Regions from separate parts of the Paenibacillus lentus genome, predicted to be linked through region 3. Evidence: a T-box and tRNA genes for the amino acid it is inferred to sense, from the RefSeq annotation. Region 3 holds a T-box; the other regions hold tRNA genes.

Region 1 (3,278 bases), 170 kb from region 3:
CTTGCGTTTCGCGACAAAAAAGTTCTCATAGGGGATAAAGGGAAGATGCTTCTGCATCCAATTCCATTTCTCCGGGACTGAAGCGGGGCGAGCTGCCGTGATAACAATAACATCATATTTCGTTGTCATTTTACGAATTTCTTCAATTGTATATTCATCAAAGATATCTAGCTCTTCATAAAGGCCAGGTCTGCCAAAGAAAGCTTCCTCTGTGCATTCCGGATGCCAAATACTGCTGAGGTCGAAGCTGGTAACCTGCTCCATCATAAGTTGAAGGTTTGGATATTGCGTATTATGATAATAGAGTGCTTTAGGTATTAAATGACAGATCGTGTCGTCCATATCGATGGCTACAATTTTTTTGCTCATAATAATAGGGTCTCCTAGCAGTTGACGTAATGTTTATTAATGATTGTATCGAACATCAAGTCCGTTGGCAATTTTAGGTTGCAGGGTGTGTAAACATGTTGATTCTGAATAATAACCTGGGGGTGGGGGTCTTGAAGAATGAATTCTATGTGGGATGGGGAACGTTGGCCTTAATTAATGCCGGTCTCGCGCAAGGGAAGAACAGAAGTGGATTGAACTGGTTCTTGCTTTCTTTATTACTTGGGCCGATTGCGACGCTTATTCTTGTTATTTCCGAGAAAAAGTAATTGAGATTAGCGTTTTTATACGGCAAATGGAGGTCACATTTGTTCCTCCTTCACTATTTCATAAACCACCGGACAATATAGCTGATCAATGACAGAATTACACTAATTAAAATACAGGTTACGATTGGAAAATAAAATTTGACGTTACCCTTATCGATAACAATATCCCCTGGGAGACGTCCAAGGTGGATGAATCTGCCCAGAAAAGACCAGAGCAAGCCCACGATGATGAGGGCTGCTCCGGCAAAGATCAATATTTTCGGCATGTTGTTCATTGAAGCTCTCTCCTCTAAGTCGAATGGTCATTCTTTTTCTGATTTTTCGTAAGCGATTAAGGTAACCTCGTTCCCGGTCGCCCTTGTAATAGCCGCCTCGGCTTCTTTGATGATCGATACTGCCGTTTCCTCTTCATTCAGCAGGGCAACTTGGTAATGGTCAGATGTAATTTCCATCAAATTAACCTCCAGTCGAAATGGATGATACGATGTAGTGTGTCCTGAGATTTCGGCTTGATGTAAGGAGGAGGGAAGGGATACCTTACCAATACCCTATCAAAAAAAACGGCAGATGACTATATCCTAAGCGGTGTCAGTTTTTTGTTAAAAGGACTTGCAACTCTGTACAAGATCGTGTTATAATCATCAATGCAGGATTTTTTGATTTTAATTTTGAAGACATTTAAGAAGGCACTAATTTATGTGCCGGGGTGGCGGAATTGGCAGACGCACAGGACTTAAAATCCTGCGGTAGGTGACTACCGTACCGGTTCGATCCCGGTCCTCGGCATTACGAGAAACAAAATGGTCATTTCAACGTTAAATGTGCGTTGAGATCGCGCAGGTCCTGCGGTGCTTTGCGACAGCTAATTTTTGACGACAGAACTATGAAAACAAACGTCTCACCGTTATATGCGGCGGAGGCGTTTTTTCATGGTAAGATCATGGCAAGATTAAGCTCTCTTGAAAGCGAGCGGCAGTTCTTATACAGATGGATTACCTTGAAGCAATAAATACTTCGTTTGAATTATGAAAAGGGGAATCATCATGAGTGAAGAGATATTCGGCAACGATTGGGATCAGGTACTTGCTGCCGAGATAGGCAAGCCGTATTTCCATGAGCTGATGAATTGGCTGAATGAAGAGTATAGGGTACATACCATTTTTCCGCCTCGATCATACTTATTTCAGGCATTAAAGCTGACGAGCTACAACGATACAAGAGTAGTAATACTCGGACAGGACCCCTATCATGGTGCAGGGCAGGCGCATGGATTAAGTTTCTCTGTGCTGCCGGGTGTGAAAATACCCCCATCGCTGCGAAATATCTATAAAGAGCTATCCAGTGATTTGGGGATCTCCATACCCCCGGAAGGGACTCTGACGGCCTGGGCTGAAGAAGGCGTGCTGCTGTTGAATACGGTGCTGACCGTTCGTGAAGGGCTTCCCGGCTCACACCAGGGCAAAGGATGGGAGAAGTTCACGGATGCGGTTATTGAGGCGCTTAACGAGAGAGAAGAGCCCGTAGTGTTTATTCTGTGGGGGAATCATGCTCAGAAAAAAGGAGCTCAAATTAATACGAAGCGCCATCTTATTATCGAATCGGCTCATCCAAGCCCGTTGGCGGCAAGACGGGGTTTTTTTGGTAGCCGTCCCTTTTCAAGGACGAACGTATTTCTTGAAGCTCAAGGTAAGCGCCCGATCCATTGGGAAGCAATCAATTCCCATGAAATGACGAAAAAGTAGGACAAACGAATTATTTTTTATGAAAAAGGTTACGAAATTAAGCCTAAATGACGATATAAACTCAGTAGAGCTGGGTCTTTACCCCGGTAATAAGTGACAACAAAGGAGAGAAATGGATGATTCCGAACAGGAAAATGACGAAGTGGCTCCTCACTATGGTGCTGCTCATTGCCGCTGTATTCCCGACTAGCGTCTTTGCTGCCTCCGGCGATGTCTTATCAATTGATATTGAAGGCTCCGGGGCAACGCTAGAACTTACGGTAGGCAAAGGAACAAAGCAATTGAAGGTATGGGCGACGGTGGAGGGTTCTTCGGTCAAGAAGGACATTACTCGCGCCGTTAGCTGGTCATCGGATCAGCCTGATACTATTAAAGTAGATAACGGGCTCCTAACGCCGCTGAAGAGCGGGACCGCTACAATTACGGCTGTCTACAACAATTCCGCGGTAGATACGATTGCCGTCAAAGCAGTGGATACATACAAGGATTTGACTCTAGAGTATGCACTGAAGGGGAAATATAAGCTTGGAGCTGACGAGGCGGACCTTAATGTTCAAGCTAAGGCAACCATCGAGAACACGAACGGTTCGTTGGCCGACGTAACTCAGGATACCCAGTGGACCTCCTCTAATACGTCCGTGCTAACGATCGAGAAAGGTAAGATCACGCTTGTTGGAGAAGGTAAAGCGACAATTACAGCTAAGTATGCCGGTTTGACGGCTTCTTTCGAGGCCACTGTCACATCTCCATACTCCGAACTAAAACTTGTGTATGCGAATAACGATGAGCTAGCTGAGGACATTGAGCTGGTTGTCGGTGATCATGAGATTGAACTCAAGGCTAACTCTATTCAAGCGAGCGATCATTCAACGCTGGACGT
Region 2 (3,278 bases), 1.5 Mb from region 3:
AACAACTGCAATAACCAGAGAGAATGATTTCTTCAACATGGATTTCATCCTTCTTTCCATTATATTTTTGGATATGAATTAGTATGAGTCACCAGATGTGAACTTGTGAAAAAAATAACAATTTCTATCATATGAAACCGGTAAAATAAACTACAAATTAATATATTGGCATATCACTCCTCAGTCTGTCTACAACGATTACAACTGTGAAAGGATGCTTTCAATGAAAGAGACAGCAGCATGGATTATCACCGCGGCCTTAGTTATATCCTAGCTGGATACCAAGAAGCTGCTCTTCCTGAAACAGAAGATCCCTCTCTACTCTGCTGAGACTCTATTCCCTTCTTCTTCTATTACTCCTACTAAAACTCTTTTAAATCCCCCCAATAAAAAAGGATAAATCCCTTTATAAGGATATACCCTTTGCAAATTGCCAAGGGAATAGTACCCGGTTCATAGCCAAGATATTAGGTCGACATCACGCCACCATCAGCCGTGAATTACGTCAACATTCAGTAGCAGATGGCTATTAGACGGAACAAGCTCGGATCCGTAGCTAATTTCTCACATTATACTGTTTCTTTGTTATTCTCAGTTGTCTTTTTTTAAATAATACCTATTTAGTAATAGCAAGGCACAAGGATTATCATGTTCTTGCTCATCATTTGTAATAATGAGTCCTTTGAAAATTACATACCGCTATTTCAGGCACGTTCCTCTTACCGCTGCGAAAGCAGAAGCAACCCAGCAGAAGCGCCAAAACGGTTTCCAGTTCAATTATCTAACCTGAGCGACTATCTTCTTGCTGAAATCAATCTGTGGTGGATTGAATTGCGATGACCGGCGGTAAGAGTCTCTAATGATACTTCTGCCTGGCCTGCGTCACTGCATAGGGGGCAGTCCGCTCGGATGAGGGGGAGTTTCGCACAAGCAACGAAACTATGATGTTGACCAACCATCAACAGCTTGAAATGGCTCTTATTTATCCAATGAGAATTGGTAGAAGTCTGTTATGCTTTCGTTCAGCTACAACGGCATCTCACCCATACATATTTTTGAAGGGAGGCATGTAGCGTGTCAGATCAACCCATTCCATTACTCCACTACGGCGAACATTTATGTCCATCTTGACTATAGCTCGAAAATTTCTTCAGCCCAGGTGATGAGCGCTACATTGCAAATTCCAAATATGCAAAAAGCTCCTGAATCTCCACAAAAGGAAACTCAAGAGCTCGTTCATTATTAATTGGTGCGGTCGAGAGGAGTCGAACCTCCACGGGGGTAAGCCCACACGGACCTGAACCGTGCGCGTCTGCCAATTCCGCCACGACCGCATATTATGTTGTCTTGCAGAGTGTGTTCCGCAGCGACAAGATATATAATAGCATGCCAGATCAAGAGAGTCAACCACCTTTTTGGGCCAACTTGTAATGTTCGGATTTGCCACAACCTACGAGCTTTTAACCCGTCATCCCTCATCCCCTGGAGCAATTGGAAGGTAATACCTCATTCAGATTGATACAACTTGATCTAGTCTTCATAATCCGCGCTGGCTCACTCCAGATCCTATCTTTCAAAAAACTGTCCTTCAGGCTTTTAGAGCCTTTGGACAGCTTTTTAAAGTACATTACACGTTACTGCACTATTGAACCCGTTGTAGACAAAACCTGCTGCACACGGGTTACTCCCTGCGATAAGGCGTTGCCAGCAAGCGCAGCGGAAGCTACCGCGACCGTCTCCAAGATTTCCGCGTCTGTAGCTCCTTTGGCTCGCGCCTCGTTCACGTGATAGAACGTGCAAACCTCCTGATTCATCGATAACGCAATTCCAATCGCGATAAGCTGCTTTGTCTTGGCATCAAGCGCGCCATCGTTGAAGCTCTCCCCGGTAAAAGCGTGGTAGGCCTCTGTCACTCCGGGCATCACCTCTCCGTAACGATGAATCTCCTGTTTGTATGTGGCTATTTTATCGCTGACAAGCGACATGGACGGACATCCTTTCCTAAGTAAAGTGAATTTACAGTGTGCAACACAAAGTGCATTAACTCACACTTACTACGATAACCCTGTCCGCCCAAAAATATGCTATTCCTCCAGCGAAATTCGCGGTTCACTGGTGGGTTGAATGATGTAATTTCTATCCAGCTTAACAACATTGCGATTCGGTCTGCGGATTAATACGTGCGTATCATCCCAAGCCACGACGATGCCCCGGATGTCATTCTCTGGTATGGCATCCCTCACAACCCGCACTTTTTTGCCGGATAATCGATATTCGTTCAATTGTTCATCAGAAATCACGGGGACAATCACCTCCTTGCTCATATCTTAACATATCATCCACCGGTTTTATGCTTTATTTTTCGTTCTTTTCAACCCCTCAAAGGCACAGAAAAAGACCCCGCATTGTAATTCGCGGAGTCTTCATATATCGCGCGCACCTATCGATCAAACTGCAAAAACTAATCGATATATCCCTGATTTAACGTTGTGCATGCTCCCGACTGTCATTCTTCTCAAACCAGAAATCAAGCACTTTGGCTGACATCACCCGCTGCTCCAGATAAGCTACCTGCTGAGGACTAAACTCATCTTTCCAAGGAATAGACAGCTCCTCGCACAGGCCTGCAATCGTTAGAAGCTGAGACCAGGCTACATAGCGTTTGTACCAGAAGAACTGGGGATGTTCAAGCATGTAGGGATAAAGGTCGTCAAATTCCGTATGTTTACAATCCAGGGCACGCTCAAAGATAACCTTTGCATCGGACAGTTTAGAAATAAAGAATTTCACGTCGACAACAGATTGATTTTGATCCCCCATTGATTTGCCTCCTCTCCCTAGTGCTCCCATTATATCGAAAAAAAACAGCCCTGCAAAGGACTGTTGCAAAATTGGTACTATTTTTTAGTCAGCAAAAGTGACTTTTCCATCGGAAAGCGATGCAATCTGCACGAGTGACTCCAGGCGGATTCCCTGCTCACGAATAGCCTTTCCCCCGGACTGGAACGTTTTCTCCACGACGATCCCCGCTCCAACTAATTCAGCTCCCGCGCGCTGAACAATTTTGATGAGCCCGCGTGCGGCATCGCCGTTCGCGATTATGTCGTCTATGAACAGAATGCGATCATGCTCCGAAATGAAGTTGCGCGAGATCAAAATGTCCGTTACAATCCCCTTCGTAAACGAGGGTACCCGTTCACAAAGCATATCGTCCTCTGCGAGCAACGTCTTCTTCCGACGCGCAAACACAAGGGGAACACCAAGCTCGTAAGCAGTAG
Region 3 (3,278 bases):
GTCACATTAGCGAGCGGTGATTCTCCCGTTCCGGAAGGTGCGATATGATCGACCTCCGGCAGAAGCACTGGCAGCTGATCTTCCGGCACCGGCTTCATCGTGCCATCCTCGAGATGCAGGATCGGAATCGGCTCTCCCCAATAACGCTGACGGCTGAAGAGCCAGTCACGCAGGCGATAGCTTACTTTCCCGCGGCCTTTGCCGTTCTCTTCAAGCCAAGCTATCATTTTCTTAATCGCTTCTTCGTTGCGGAGGCCATTTAAGAAATCGGAATTGACGTGTGCGCCGTCTCCTGAATATGCTCCTTCCGCAATGTTGCCGCCTTCTACGACCTCGATAATCGGTAATCCAAACTGCTTTGCGAATTCATAATCCCGCTCATCATGACCCGGAACAGCCATAATCGCGCCTGTCCCATAACCTGCAAGCACATAATCCGCAATCCAAATTGGAAGCTTCTCTCCATTAACCGGATTGATCGCATAAGCTCCAGTAAAGACACCAGTTTTCTCTTTAGCTAAATCCGTGCGCTCCAGGTCGCTCTTTCGTGCAGCCTGTTCCTGATAGTTAACGATCGCCGCACGCTGGCCTTCTGTCGTAATTTTCTCCACCAATTCATGCTCCGGCGCAAGCACAGCGTAACTGGCACCAAACAAAGTATCTGGACGAGTCGTGAATACTGTCAGCGTCTCATCGCTTCCTTCAATTTGGAATACGACCTCCGCTCCCTCCGATTTACCGATCCAGTTGCGCTGCATATCTTTGATGCTCTCTGACCAATCCAGATCTTCCAAGTCTTCCAGCAGCCGCTCGGCGTACTCGGTAATCTTCAGCACCCACTGACGCATCGGCTTGCGGATTACTGGGTGCCCCCCGCGTTCACTCTTGCCATCTATAACCTCTTCATTCGCCAGAACCGTCCCTAGAGCCGGGCACCAGTTTACAGGTACTTCGGCAACATAGGCCAGCCCCTTCTTATAGAGCTGAATAAAAATCCATTGTGTCCATTTATAATATTCCGGATCCGTTGTACTGATTTCCCGATCCCAATCGTAAGAGAAGCCTAGCGATTTGATCTGGCGCCGGAAGTTGTTGATGTTCTTGACTGTAATATCGCGAGGATGCTCGCCCGTATCAAGGGCATGCTGCTCTGCTGGCAGACCAAATGCATCCCAGCCCATTGGATGAAGCACGTTGTATCCGCGCATCCGCTTATAACGTGAGACGATGTCTGTCGCTGTATAGCCTTCGGGATGCCCTACATGAAGGCCGGCCCCTGACGGATAGGGGAACATATCGAGCGCATAAAATTTCGGCTTGCCCGGTTCCTCCCGAGTTTTAAAGGTTTGATGCTCATCCCAGTATGCCTGCCATTTCGGCTCAATTGCCTGTGCGCGGTATACATCGTGAGATTGGTTGTTATTACTCATGATCCTAAACTCCCTTCAATTAAAAAAACCTCTCGATCCATAGCGTATCATCGCTAGGGACGAGAGGAGTATTCCCGTGGTACCACCCTAGTTAGCGGCCAGCATGCTTTGCGTTCCGCTCCCTTTACACCCTTAACGCGGGCAAGACGATGATGTTCGCGAGACAAGGACAGCAGCTTAAGCTACCCAAAATCCCATTGCATCATAACTCCAAGGCGAGTTCATTTGCATTCTCCAACCGGCTTGCACCAAGCACCGGCTCTCTGAGTGGCAGAATCCAAACTATTATTCCTCTTCAAAGTTCCAAATATCAAAATTTGATTACCAATCATTATATAAAACTGAATCAGCCTCGTCAATGATAATTCAGACCAGCATCCAGACTTTAGCATCCAAACTACAGCACCCTATAGTGGTAATCATCGTAGCAAACAGACTGACCATCGATCAACGCTTCCGAACCACCTCTATCCTTTATAGATAAACAAAACTTCTTGCCGCTTAGTATCCCCGTATAATCGACCTGAAATTCTCTATCCACTGTAAATCGGGGGTGATTTTGTGACATCGCGCCGGCGAATTGGCCCAAATCTAAGATTCCGCGCTCATTTGCCGCGGCAGCTCCGACTGCTTCAACCACGACTCCCCCCCTGCGTCCGCGGCACACGACAAGACGATAACCGTCCTGCTGACGAATTTCATATGGCCCGGTCAGGTATACTGCGAAGTAAGCTTCTTCTACTTTACCGTACAATGCTTCCGGCTCCTCCAGCCACTCCCCCTCGGGAATAACGCCAATGACCTCATCCCGAACCGCCCCAGGCAGCGGATACAGCGCAATCACTACATTCTGATGATAAAGTACCTCCATCCATTCGCTTTGATGGCGAGGGTCGCATCCAGATGGATCAAATCCGTCTCCGGGGTGAAAAAAGTACAGCTGATTGCCTAACCCGCAAGAGCGCACCGGCAAACTGAACAGCCAGCGCAGCTGCTCGTTATCAAACTCCTTGACTCTCTCCCACAATCCGCCTGCCGCGAACTGTTCGGTGATATAAACATACGAATGCAGCACTCGTCTCTGCCCCTCGACCCTTTTTATGATTGAACTGCACACCTCGGACGGCTGCTTTCTAATTAACGCCATGCTCCGGGCACTCTCTGGGGCTGCACGGAACAGCAGACCGGCGTATTCCGTACGAGGCATTTTTTCCGGCAGTTCAAAATCGCCAAATTGCACATAATCATGCAGAACATTCGCATCCTTTGGCGCGTCATGCGGCCAACCGCGGGAATGCGCACCGACCCAAGCGCCTTTCAAGTAAAGGCTCGCCCTTAAGCGCCATAAATAATCGAGCATTTCGGCCAGCTCGACTTTAAGCCCTTCATCCTCCATCAGCTCAAAGGCGCATGTGAACGCCTGAATCCAGTGCCAGAACCACGGGAGCGCGCCGTACTCCGCCATTCCCTCCTTGCGAATCATCTCAAGTGTACGCCGCAGGCTGTCTCTCCCGTCTTCAATCAGTTCCTGATCGTTATACTTTTGGCCGAAAATCAACTTGGCCGCCGTAAACTTTGCCTCGTGGTGACCGTAATGCTCAAGCGGCTTGCGATAGAAATTACCCTTATATACGTTTCTTAATGCAGCTTCAAAGCTTTCCGCCAACTCGCAGCTCATATGCTTTGCGTAGTTATGGTAGAAATAAACCATCAGGCTTCCCATTAATTCTACGGGCAGCTCATGAGGCAGGGCTTGCTCGGGAGCTGGATGTAAGTTAAGGGGCCAATGTCCGTACATCGGGCTATGGGGGTTGGTGTCCTGCAATTGGAGCACCCGGTATAGCACTT

The links. A T-box is a leader RNA that pairs with one kind of tRNA and senses whether it is charged. The one in region 3 lies ahead of leuS (leucine--tRNA ligase), so its partner is inferred to be a tRNA-Leu.
Region 1: it has a tRNA-Leu gene. The T-box ahead of leuS (leucine--tRNA ligase) is inferred to sense a tRNA for this amino acid. The anticodon was not compared.
Region 2: it has a tRNA-Leu gene. The T-box ahead of leuS (leucine--tRNA ligase) is inferred to sense a tRNA for this amino acid. The anticodon was not compared.

The regions. Positions count from the first base shown of each region.
Region 1 is NZ_CP034248.1:2,883,794-2,887,071, forward strand. Features, by position in the region: gene EIM92_RS12795 (5' nucleotidase, NT5C type) at 1-369, opposite strand, end outside; gene EIM92_RS23700 (hypothetical protein) at 501-656, shown strand; gene EIM92_RS12800 (DUF2905 domain-containing protein) at 710-931, opposite strand; gene EIM92_RS23705 (hypothetical protein) at 959-1,108, opposite strand; tRNA gene EIM92_RS12805 (tRNA-Leu) at 1,357-1,442, shown strand; gene EIM92_RS12810 (uracil-DNA glycosylase) at 1,712-2,398, shown strand; gene EIM92_RS12815 (Ig-like domain-containing protein) at 2,515-3,278, shown strand, end outside.
Region 2 is NZ_CP034248.1:4,180,932-4,184,209, forward strand. Features, by position in the region: gene EIM92_RS18890 (hypothetical protein) at 1-39, opposite strand, end outside; gene EIM92_RS24775 (helix-turn-helix domain-containing protein) at 417-533, shown strand; tRNA gene EIM92_RS18905 (tRNA-Leu) at 1,248-1,334, opposite strand; gene EIM92_RS18910 (carboxymuconolactone decarboxylase family protein) at 1,635-1,985, opposite strand; gene EIM92_RS18915 (hypothetical protein) at 2,085-2,300, opposite strand; gene EIM92_RS18920 (hypothetical protein) at 2,482-2,820, opposite strand; gene EIM92_RS18925 (xanthine phosphoribosyltransferase) at 2,905-3,278, opposite strand, start outside.
Region 3 is NZ_CP034248.1:2,715,957-2,719,234, reverse strand. Features, by position in the region: gene leuS (leucine--tRNA ligase) at 1-1,430, opposite strand, end outside; T-box leader at 1,483-1,738, opposite strand; gene EIM92_RS12045 (hypothetical protein) at 1,828-3,278, opposite strand, start outside.